3 linked regions of the Cystobacter fuscus genome follow. The protein of the gene in region 3 interacts with the protein of the main gene of each other region in a pairwise test. Links are inferred from orthologs where the notes say so. Each region holds a gene or a part of one and is shown on either strand. Other genes may lie near its edges.

Region 1 (2,807 bases), 1.9 Mb from region 3 along the record:
GCTGGAAGGATGGCGTGCGGGCGCTCTACGTCATCGGGAAGTACGCCCTCAAGCGCTGAGCCACCCCCTGGAGCCACGGGCTTCACGGCGGCCCGTTCCGCCGGTCCCAGTGCCCGGCACGACGCGCATCCCCAACTTCGGGGCGTGTTACCTCGATACGTCCTCTATGGCTGCGCGGGTTGGGTGCTGGAGGTGTGCTTCACCGGCATGGAGAACGCCCTGAAGGGGGACCGGACCGGCACGGCGAAGACCTACCTGTGGATGCACCCCATCTACGGCTCAACGGCCCTGAGCCTGGAGTCCCTCCAGGAGCGGCTGCGCTTCCTGCCCCGGCCCCTGCGGGCGCTCGCCTACACCGTCGTCATCTTCGGCGCGGAGTTCCTCAGTGGCTGGCTCCTGCGCAAGGCGCTCGGCCGCTGCCCCTGGGACTACGACGACAAGGGATGGAGCGTGAAGGGACTCATCCGCCTGGACTACGCCCCCTTCTGGTACGCCACCGCCCTGCTCTTCGAGCCCATGCACGAGGCCTTCCTGCTCGTCACCCGCGAGGCCCTGCGCCACGCGCCCGGCGCCCCTCCCGCACTCGAGGCCCCTGCCTGCGTGAATCCGTAAAAAAACCGACAGATAAGGAAAACTTGGGTAAAAGGTTCCGGGGTTGGACGCTCTGCGGCCGGGCCCCGGGCTTGACGTTGCCTTTTCTTTCTGCAACGGGGGCTGCGTAGTAGGTTGCCGCGCGATCCCACTGTTCCGTGGGAATTGACGACGTAGTCCGGAAAGTTCCCGCCCCCGTATGTTCGACTGGCTCCACACTCTCTTCTCGCGTGACCTCGCCATCGACCTGGGCACGGCCAACACGCTCATCTACATCCGCGGCCAGGGCATCGTGTCCAACGAGCCCTCCGTGGTGGCCGTCCAGCAGGACGCGCGCGGCGGCAAGAAGGTGCTCGCCGTGGGCAAGGAGGCCAAGGAGATGCTCGGTCGGACCCCGGGCAATATCGTGGCCATCCGCCCGATGAAGGACGGCGTCATCGCCGACTTCGAGATCACCGCGGCGATGCTGCGCTACTTCATCCAGACGGCGCACAACCGCAAGTCGCTCGTCTCCCCGCGCATCGTCATCGGCATTCCCTCGGGCATCACCGAGGTGGAGCGCCGCGCGGTGCGCGAGGCCGCCGCCAACGCCGGCGCCCGCGAGGTGTACCTCATCGAGCAGCCCATGGCGGCCGCCATCGGCGCGGGCCTGCCGGTCACCGAGCCCAGCGGCAACATGATCGTCGACATCGGCGGTGGCACCTCCGACGTGGCCGTCATCAGCCTGGCCGGCATCGTGTTCGCCAAGAGCGTGCGCATCGGCGGCGACAAGCTGGACGAGGCGATCATCCAGTACGTCAAGCGCAAGTACAACCTGCTCATCGGCGAGCGCACCGCGGAGCTCATCAAGATGGGCATCGGCACCGCGTACCCCACCGAGGAGGTCATGACCATGGAGATCAAGGGTCGCGACCTGGTGGCCGGCGTGCCGCGCACGCTCACGGTGAGCAGCGACGAGGTGCGTGACGCGCTCGCCGAGCCCGTCAATGGCATCGTCGAGGCGGTGAAGCTCACGCTCGAGCGCACCCCGCCGGAGCTCGCCGGCGACATCGCCGACCGCGGCATCGTGCTCGCCGGGGGTGGCGCGCTGCTCAAGAACCTCGACACGCTCCTGCGCGAGGAGACGGGTCTGCCGGTGTTCCTCGCCGAGGATCCGCTGTCCGCGGTGGTGATGGGCGCGGGCAAGGCGCTGGAGACGCTCGATATCCTCCGGCAGGTCTGCCAGCCGGGCTAGGCCGCTCCCCCTGCCCTCCAGCACCAGGCGGACGGGCAGGCGCCATGGGTGGGTGGACTCCGCGGTGTTCATCTCATTGGGCAATGCCACACAACCCAAGAGAGGAGCGGAGGATGATCGACCCTGGAGAAATCCACGAGGGAATGACGGTGCGCGACGGGACCGGGCGCAAGCTCGGGACGGTGGAGAACGTGGGGACCACCCACTTCGAGCTCGGACAGGGCTCGCCCGCCCGCCGGGAATACGCGGTGCAGTTCCACCGTGTCGCGCGAGTCCAGGGCGCGGACATCTACCTCACGCCGACGCATCCCCCGCTGCCCCCCGAGGAAGAGCCTCCGCCCCGCCGGGCGTGAGACCCCTCACGGAGCCTGAAGTGTCCGGTGTCCGCGCGCCCAGAAGAGCAGGGCCGCCGCCAGCGACGGAGCCAACACCGCCACGATCATGACCAGCCAGTCGCCCCAGCCCTCGGCGCGCGGCAGGTTGTAGAGCAGGGCCTCGAGCAGGGTGAGGCTCGCGTCGCCGGTGATGACCCAGGCCAGCAGGGTGGCGAGCCCCCGGCGCCAGCGCCGCACGAGCGAGAAGAGCGCCACCGTGAGCCCCACGTCGAAGAGCACCCAGGCGGCCTGGATGTGCCAGGAGGGGAAGTGGCTGGTGGTGATGGGCAGCGCGAGCAGCACCGTCCACGGCACCAGCAGCACCGCGGTCAGCCAGATGAGCAGCAGGGGATGCTCCAGCAGGCTCCTCGCGCCGAAGCGCAGCAGGCTGCCCTGGGCGAAGGCCTTGAGGGAGTCGTACACCGCGAGCACGGGACCCCGCGTCCGGGGCCATGCCAGGAAGACGGGATCCCACGAATGGGGGCGCAACCGGGCCTTGAAGGCCCGCAGGCCCTCGAAGTCATAGAGGGGCTTGCCCAGCCGGCGTGCCAGCCTCAGCACCCCGGCCACCTCACCCGACAGCGGCGCCAGGCCCAGCGTCAGGAAGC
Region 2 (2,777 bases), 4.1 Mb from region 3 along the record:
CGGAAGACGAGCACGGTGGCGCCCACCAGGGCCTCGGCGTCCTCGCGGCGCTCCACCTCCTCGAAGACCACGAGGGTCTCCTTGGGGGTGGGCCGCACGGACTCGATGCGCAACAGCCGCTCCTGGCCCGCGCGGGTGCGCACGAGCACGCGCTCGACGTAATCGAGCGACTCGGAGGCGGGATCGAAGGGGCGCACGGCCACTTCACCCTTGAGCCCATGGGCCCGGGCCACGTAGCCCATTTCGAGATGAGGCTTGAGGGTCACTGGCCCTCGGGAGGGGCGGAAGAGGCGGCCTGGGGAAGGCGCCGATCGTCCTGGATTTCCAGGCGGACCTTCTGGCCCTGCTTCTGCCCCGCGGCGCCGAGCAGCGTCCGGAGGGCGCCCACGGTGCGCCCGTCACGGCCGATGACCTTGCCCACGTCCTCGGGGGAGACCTTCAGCTCGAAGAGCCGGGCCCCGTCCACCTCGGACGCGCGCAGGCCAACCTGATCGGGGTGATCGACCAGGGCCCGCACCAGATAGAGGATGAGTTGCTCCACGCTGTCGACTCAGCCCCGGCAGGGACTAGGAAGCGGGGGTGGCGGCGGCGGTGCGCTTGTGGCGCTTGATGAGCTCGCCAACGGTCTCGGAGGGCAGCGCGCCGCTCTTGAGCCAGTACTCCAGACGCTCCGCGTCGAACTCCACCTTGGCCGGGTTCTGGTTCGGATCGTAGGCGCCCACGGCCTCGATGAACTTGCCGTCCCGGGGGTTGCGGGAGTCGGTGGCCACCACGTGGTAGTACGGCTTCTTCTTGGCGCCCGCGCGGGCGAGACGGAGGACAACGGCCATTTCTGATGCTCCAGGTGAAAACTGAAGGTGAGACAAGAAGGTGATCAGCTTGGAGGGGGGCGCTCTTAACGCCCCCACGAGCGGATTGTCAAGGAAGCTCGGGGCTTTGCGGCGTTTCCGAGGGACTCTCCCCTCCCCGGTTGGCCAGTTGGCCACAGGCGCCGGCGATGTCCCGGCCCCGATTCTGCCGGATGAAGGCCGCCACGTGCCCGGCGCACAACAGTTCCCGGAAGCGCTCGGCGCGCTCGTCCATGGTCGTCTGGAAGCCCAGGCCGGGGTTCTCGTTGTAGGGGATGAGGTTGACCTTGGCGGGGATGCCGTCGAGCAGCTGGATGAGGCGCGCGGCGTCCTCGTCCGAGTCGTTGAAGTCGCGCAGGAGCACGTACTCGAAGGTGATGCGGCGGCCCTGGCGCAGGGGGAACTTGCGGCAGGCGTCGAGCAGCGCGGCGATGTTCCACTTGCGGTTGACGGGCATCGTCTTGGAGCGCTGCTCGTCGGTGCTCGCGTTGAGGGAGATGGCGAGCTTCACGTCCGTCTCCTGCCCGAAGCGCTCGATCATCGGCACGAGCCCCACGGTGGACACGGTGATGTGGCGGTGGCTGAAGTTGGGCCCGTCCTGGGACTGGAGGATGGAGAGCGCCGTCTTCAGGTTCTCGAAGTTGTGCAGGGGCTCGCCCATGCCCATGAAGACCAGGTTGGAGAGCGGGCGCAGGGTCTCCAGGCTCTCGTTCCTGCGCACCTCGCGGTTGACCGCGTGCACCTGGGCGACGATCTCCCCCGGGGTGAGGTTGCGCTTGAGGCCGAGCGTGCCCGTCATGCAGAAGGTGCACGCCATGGCGCAGCCCACCTGCGTGGACACGCACAGCGTCTTGCGATCCTCGGAAGGCATGTAGACGGACTCGATGTAGCGGCCGTCCCGGGTCTTCCAGCGGTACTTGATGGTGCCGTCCACCGAGCGCTGCTCGGCGTCCTTGACGAGGGGGACGATCTCCGCGCGGGCCTTGAGCTTCTCGCGCAGGGCCTTGGACAGGTCCGTCATCTCGTCGAAGGAGGTGGCGCCGCGCTGGTGGAGCCACCGGTAGAGCTGGCCGGCGCGGAAGGCGCGCTCGCCGAGCTGCTCGGTGAGGAAGCGGGTGAGCCCCTCCAGGGTCAGGCTGGAGACCTCCGTGCGCGGCGTGGCGGCCGGGGTGGGCGCGGGCACGGGCGGAGCGGCGGTGTCGACGGTGGCGCTGGCGGGCTCTGTCGGCGTCATCATGGTTCCAACGGAGAGGTGTAGGAGCCACTTCCCACAACCAGGCCGGTGGAGTCAAAGGAGGGCTCGTCCCCTTCCCCGCCCTGGATCTATCCTCGCTCGTTCCGGCCCCCGTCGCGTCGCGGGCGGCCCTGGTACGACGGAGGGACACACACCATGCGCATCGACACCCGAGCAGTCGAATACACCCACGGCGACAAGTCCTTCGAGGGCGTGCTGGCCTACGACGGCCACCGCGAGGGCAAGCGTCCCGCCGTCCTGGTCTTCCATGGGTGGGAGGGCCGCAGCGAGGCGCAGCTCGACTTCGCCAAGAAGCTCACCGATTGGGGATATGCGGGTTTCGCCTGCGATCTCTACGGCAAGGGACTGAGAGGCACGACACCCGACGAGTGTCGGGCGCTCATGACCCCCCTGGTGTCGGACCGAGCGACGCTGCGCGAGCGCATCCTGAAGACCGTCGAGACCATCCGGAACCAGCCCGAGGTGGACGCCACCCGGGTAGCCGCGATCGGGTTCTGCTTCGGAGGGCTGTGCGTGCTGGACCTGGCGCGCACGGGCGCGGACGTGCGGGGCGTGGCGAGCTTCCATGGCCTGCTCGGCCGCCCCGAGGGCCTCGCGGAGACGGAGATCAAGGCCAAGGTCATGGTCTTCCACGGGTGGGACGATCCCATGGCGCTGCCGGAGGACGTGGTGGC
Region 3 (4,700 bases):
CTTGAGCGGCCCCGGCGAGGGCAGGAACTTCACCGGATCCTCCGCGTAGATGCGGAACTCGAGCGCCGCCCCGCGCCGCTTCACGTCCTCCTGCTTCACCGTGAGCCGCTCGCCGGCCGCGATGCGCAACTGCCAGCCGATGAGATCCAACCCCGTGGTCAGCTCCGTCACCGGGTGCTCCACCTGGAGCCGCGCGTTCATCTCGATGAAGTAGATGTCCCCGTCCGAGTAGAGGAACTCCACCGTGCCGGCATTGGCGTAGCCGAAGGCCCGCGCCGCGGTGAGCGCCGCCGTGAACAGCTTGTCGGCCAGCGCCGCGTTACGCCCATCCGCGAACAACGGCGAGGGCGCCTCCTCCACCACCTTCTGGTGCCGACGCTGGATGGAACACTCGCGCTCCAGACCGTGGATGAGGTGGCCGTGATGATCCCCCAGGATCTGCACCTCGATGTGACGCGGCGCCGGGAAGTAGCGCTCGATGTAGACACCCTCGCGGCCAAAGGCGGCCTTCGCCCGATCCGTGCACTGACGGAAGACCTTCTCCAGCTCGGCGGGAGAGTTCGCCGCGGCCATGCCGATGCCACCACCACCGCCCGCGGCCTTGCACAGCACCGGGTAGCCGATGCGCTCGGCGGCGGAGCGCGCGGACTCCACGTCCGGCAGCACGTCCTCGGTCCCGGGCACCACGGGCACGCCCGCGGCGGACACGAGCTTGCGCGCCTGGCTCTTGTCCTTCATGCGCAGCATCGCCTCGGGCGGAGGACCCACGAAGGTGATGCCGGCGGCGTGGCACGCGCTGGCGAACTCGGCGCTCTCTGACACGAAGCCGTAGCCGGGATGCACCGCGTCCGCGCCCGTGGCCTTCGCCGCCGCGAGCAACGCCGGGATGTTCAGATAGCTGTCCCGGGCAGGCGCCGGTCCCAGGCGCACCGCCTCGTCCGCCTCGCGCACGAAGGGCAGCTCCGCGTCCGCGTCCGAATAGACGGCCACGGTGCGAATCCCCATCCCCTTGGCCACCGCGTTGATGCGTCGGGCAATCTCACCCCGGTTGGCGATGAGCAGCTTCTTGAACATGGCGGGCGTCCCCCTGCGTGAGGTCGGGCAAGGTAGACCCCGCATTCCAAGCTGACAAGGAGACAACGCACCCGCTGTCGGGAAGTTGCGGGCATGTAGGTAAATGGCGTAGGTTTCTGGGCCGTGACGCCAACCACGACAGGAAGAGTGGTGGATCTCCAGGGCGCGCGCCTCGAGCGGCGCTTGGAGATGTACCGGGCCCGGGTGACCGAGCGCCTTCGCACCAACCGAGCCGCCGTCGAGGCCCTCTACGCGGGAGGGAACCTCTTCTCGCCGCAGGGCACACGCGCGGGCCGGGCGCTGCTCCGGGCACACCAGCTGCTGCAACGCGCCCACGGCCTGCTGGAGCAGCTCTCCGGCGACGGCGTGGTTCCCGCGCCGCGACTGCCCGAGCGCATCGACGAGCACTACCGCGAGCTGGACACGCTGCTCGCGCGCAGCGACGCGCTCTCCGGCCGACACCACCGGGCGGCGAGCGTGGCCCACCTTCCCGGCCGCTAGCCGCTCACGGCATCTCGGTCTGACCCTGACGGCGCAGGAACGTCGGGATGTCGAACTGATCCTCGTCCAGGGGCAGGGCCGCGTCCTTCACCACCGCGGTGCGGCTGGCCAGCGAGCGGCCCTCGGCCTGGGCCAGGGTGCGCGAGCCGGCCTTGGCGGGCACCAGGCTGGCCACCTCCTCGCGGGCCGAGGACAGCGTGGCAGGCGCGGGGCGCGTGGCGACGGGCACCTGCACCACCGGCGCCGGCTGGCGCACCTTGGTGTCGCGCGAGACGAAGCCCGTGGCGATGATGGTGATCTTCACCTCGTCCGAGATGTTCTCGTCGATGAGCGAGCCGAAGATGATCTCCGCGTCCGGATCGGCCGCGTCGTGCACCAGCGTGAGCGCCTCGTTGACCTCCTGGAGGGTCATCTCGCGTCCGCCGGTGATGTTGATGAGCAGGCCGGTGGCGCCGTCGATGGAGATGTCCTCGAGCAGCGGGCTGGAGATGGCCTGCTGCATGGCGTTGAGCGCGCGCTTGTCGCCGGTGGCCTGGCCGGTGCCCATGAGCGCCAGACCCTTGTCGCTCATGATGGTCTTCACGTCGGCGAAGTCCACGTTGATGTAGCCGTGGTACTGGATGAGGTCGGAGATGCCCTGCACGGCGTTGAGGAGCACCTCATCGGCGCGCTTGAAGGTCTCCAAGAGCGGCATGGGCGCGGTGCTCAGCGTGAGCAGGCGCTGGTTGGGGATGGTGATGAGCGTGTCCACCGCGGCCTTGAGCTCCACGAGGCCCTGCTCCGCCTGCTTGCGGCGCTTGTTGCCCTCGAAGAGAAAGGGCTTGGTCACCACGCCCACGGTGAGGCAGCCCAGGCTCTTGGCGATGTCCGCGATGATGGGCGCCGCGCCCGTGCCCGTGCCACCGCCCATGCCGGCGGTGACGAACACCATGTCCGCGCCCTCGATCATCGAGGCGATCTGATCGCGCGACTCGAGCGCCGCCTCACGCCCCATCTCCGGGTTGGCACCCGCGCCCAGGCCCTTCGTCAACGTCTGTCCGAGCTGCAGCCGCGTCGGTGCCTTGCTCGCCGCCAGTGCCTGGACATCGGTGTTGGCGGCAATGAAGTCGACACGCTCAAGCTTCGCCATGATCATCGTATTGACCGCGTTGCATCCAGCGCCCCCCACGCCGATGACGCGAATCTTGGCGGCCTGCTTGTTCTGCTCGAACTGGTCCATGTGTTTCCTTCTTTTCGCGCGTGCCCGCGCGCGCACCTGCAAACACCATCTTCAGCAAGTCGCGATCTTTGGCAAGTTCTGAGCTACGAACATGTAGCGCCTCGTCGCATCGCCAAGTCGTCACAGGCACTTACGCGAAAGCCCCCACCAGAGCAGCCGTGCGACGTGGTGGGAGCATCACACCTCTTGACTCGCGCCACGGGCATTTCGGGGCACGAGGCACTCTTCCTCCGCGTACCGCCGCAGTCCATGAATGTGGACTCGCTGCACGCGGTGCGCGCGCGCGAAAGCTCCGTCTACCACTGCGGAGGGTTCCACCGCGCGCCGACCCTCCCCGCCCTTCTACATGGCCCTTCTACATGAAGGTGGAGGCCACGCGGCAAGAGAACAATCGCGCAGCGCGCCCGGAGCGACAGGAAACCCAACAGAGCAGCGCCAGGGCCGTGGCTTTTCGAGCGCGGGGCCACCATCTCCGGGGCATAAGGAGCAGTGCACCGCGAGACGCTCCATGAGGTGGATGAGTGGAAGAGGGACTGACTGGCGGGGGGGAGATGCGGGCGCGCATCCGCGCCTTCGATTGGACCCGGACCCCGCTCGGTCCTCCCGAGCACTGGCCCCAGAGCCTGAAGACGGCGGTGAGCATCTGCCTGGACTCGCGCTTCCCGATGATCGTCCGCTGGGGCGAGGAGCTCATCGCGCTCTACAACGACGCCTATATCCCCATCCTCGGGCGCAAGCACCCCGGGGCGCTCGGCAGTCCCGGGCTGTCGCGGGCGTTGTGGGGAGACCCGGAGACCCGCACCGTCATCGAGCCCATGTTGCGCGGCGTGCTCGCCCGGGGCGAAGCCACCTGGTCCAACGATCAGCTCATCATCTTCCAGCGCAACGGCTTCGCCGAGGAGGCCTACGTCACCTTCTCCTATAGCCCCATCCGCGTGGAGTCCGGCGCCGTGGGCGGCGTCTTCACCGCCGTGAGCGAGACGACCCAGAAGGTGCTGGGCGAGCGGCGCCTGCACGTGCTGCGCGAGCTGTCGGCTCGCACGTCCGCGGAGACCAGCCTCCCAGGCACCTACGCGGCGGCCCTGTCCGTCCTCGGCTCCGCTTCCCACGACGTGCCCTTCTGCCTGCTGTACATGCTCGACACCGCGGGGACGACGGCCACCCTCGCGGGCCTGGGCGGCGCCGTTGCCAAAGAGGCGGCACCCAGGCACATCGCGGTGCATGCGATCGAAGTCCCATGGCCCCTGACACGGGCCTGGACCGGCGCCGTGGAGATGGAGCTCGCGCGGCTGGGGCCCTGGGCGAGTGCCCTCCCCGGAGGCCCCTGGCCCGAACCGGCGCGTCAGGCCCTGCTGCTGCCCATCCGTTCCACCGACGAGAAGAACCCCTCGGGCTTCCTCGTCGCCGGCACCAGCCCCCGGCTGCCGCTGGACGACAACTACCGCGGCTTCCTCTCCCAGGTGGCCGACCACATCTCCCACGCCATCGCCCGCGTGCATGCCTACGAGGAAGAGCGCCGACGCGCCGAGACCCTCGCCGAGCTGGATCGCGCGAAGAGCGTCTTCTTCAGCAACGTGAGCCATGAGTTCCGCACTCCCCTCACGCTCATGCTGGGCCCCCTGGAGGAGCTGCGCTCGGGAGTCCTCGGCCCCTTGACGCCCTCCCAGCACGCGCGGCTCGACACGCTCCACCGCAACGCCCTGCGGCTGCTCAAGCTCGTCAACTCGCTGCTGGACTTCTCCCGCCTCGAGGCCGGACGCGTCCAGGCCCGCTTCGTGCCCACGGACCTCTCCGAGCTCACGCGCGGCCTCGCGAGCGCCTTCTGCTCCGCCACCGAGCAGGCCGGCCTCTCGCTGACGATCGACTGTCCCCCGCTGCCCGAGCCCCTCTACGTGGACCGGGACGC

The links.
Region 1: the proteins of ftsZ (region 3) and CYFUS_RS47500 interact in binary tests that used the Escherichia coli proteins (3 or more experiments, as listed by UniProt). The link is inferred for Cystobacter fuscus from one-to-one orthologs.
Region 2: the proteins of ftsZ (region 3) and rlmN interact in binary tests that used the Escherichia coli proteins (3 or more experiments, as listed by UniProt). The link is inferred for Cystobacter fuscus from one-to-one orthologs.

Annotation. Positions count from the first base shown.
Region 1 is NZ_CP022098.1:11,725,355-11,728,161, forward strand. It holds CYFUS_RS47500 (rod shape-determining protein), read left to right. Parts: upstream 1-790; coding sequence 791-1,825; downstream 1,826-2,807. Other genes in the region: CYFUS_RS47490 (glycosyltransferase family 2 protein), read left to right, coding at 1-59; CYFUS_RS47495 (putative ABC transporter permease), read left to right, coding at 10-612; CYFUS_RS47505 (DUF2171 domain-containing protein), read left to right, coding at 1,939-2,178; CYFUS_RS47510 (bifunctional lysylphosphatidylglycerol flippase/synthetase MprF), read right to left, coding at 2,185-2,807. UniProt on the Escherichia coli protein: Forms membrane-associated dynamic filaments that are essential for cell shape determination. Acts by regulating cell wall synthesis and cell elongation, and thus cell shape.
Region 2 is NZ_CP022098.1:5,677,923-5,680,699, reverse strand. It holds rlmN (23S rRNA (adenine(2503)-C(2))-methyltransferase RlmN), read right to left. Parts: upstream 2,083-2,777; coding sequence 919-2,082; downstream 1-918. Other genes in the region: CYFUS_RS23110 (dienelactone hydrolase family protein), read left to right, coding at 2,239-2,777; rpsP (30S ribosomal protein S16), read right to left, coding at 567-830; CYFUS_RS23125 (KH domain-containing protein), read right to left, coding at 263-541; rimM (ribosome maturation factor RimM), read right to left, coding at 1-242.
Region 3 is NZ_CP022098.1:9,781,552-9,786,251, forward strand. The notes cover bases 688-3,642. They hold ftsZ (cell division protein FtsZ), read right to left. Parts: upstream 2,795-3,642; coding sequence 1,580-2,794; downstream 688-1,579. Other genes in these bases: CYFUS_RS39585 (acetyl-CoA carboxylase biotin carboxylase subunit), read right to left, coding at 688-1,074; CYFUS_RS39590 (hypothetical protein), read left to right, coding at 1,225-1,575; CYFUS_RS39600 (ATP-binding protein), read left to right, coding at 3,316-3,642. In the rest of the region: more of CYFUS_RS39585, read right to left, coding at 1-687; more of CYFUS_RS39600, read left to right, coding at 3,643-4,700. UniProt on the Escherichia coli protein: Essential cell division protein that forms a contractile ring structure (Z ring) at the future cell division site. The regulation of the ring assembly controls the timing and the location of cell division.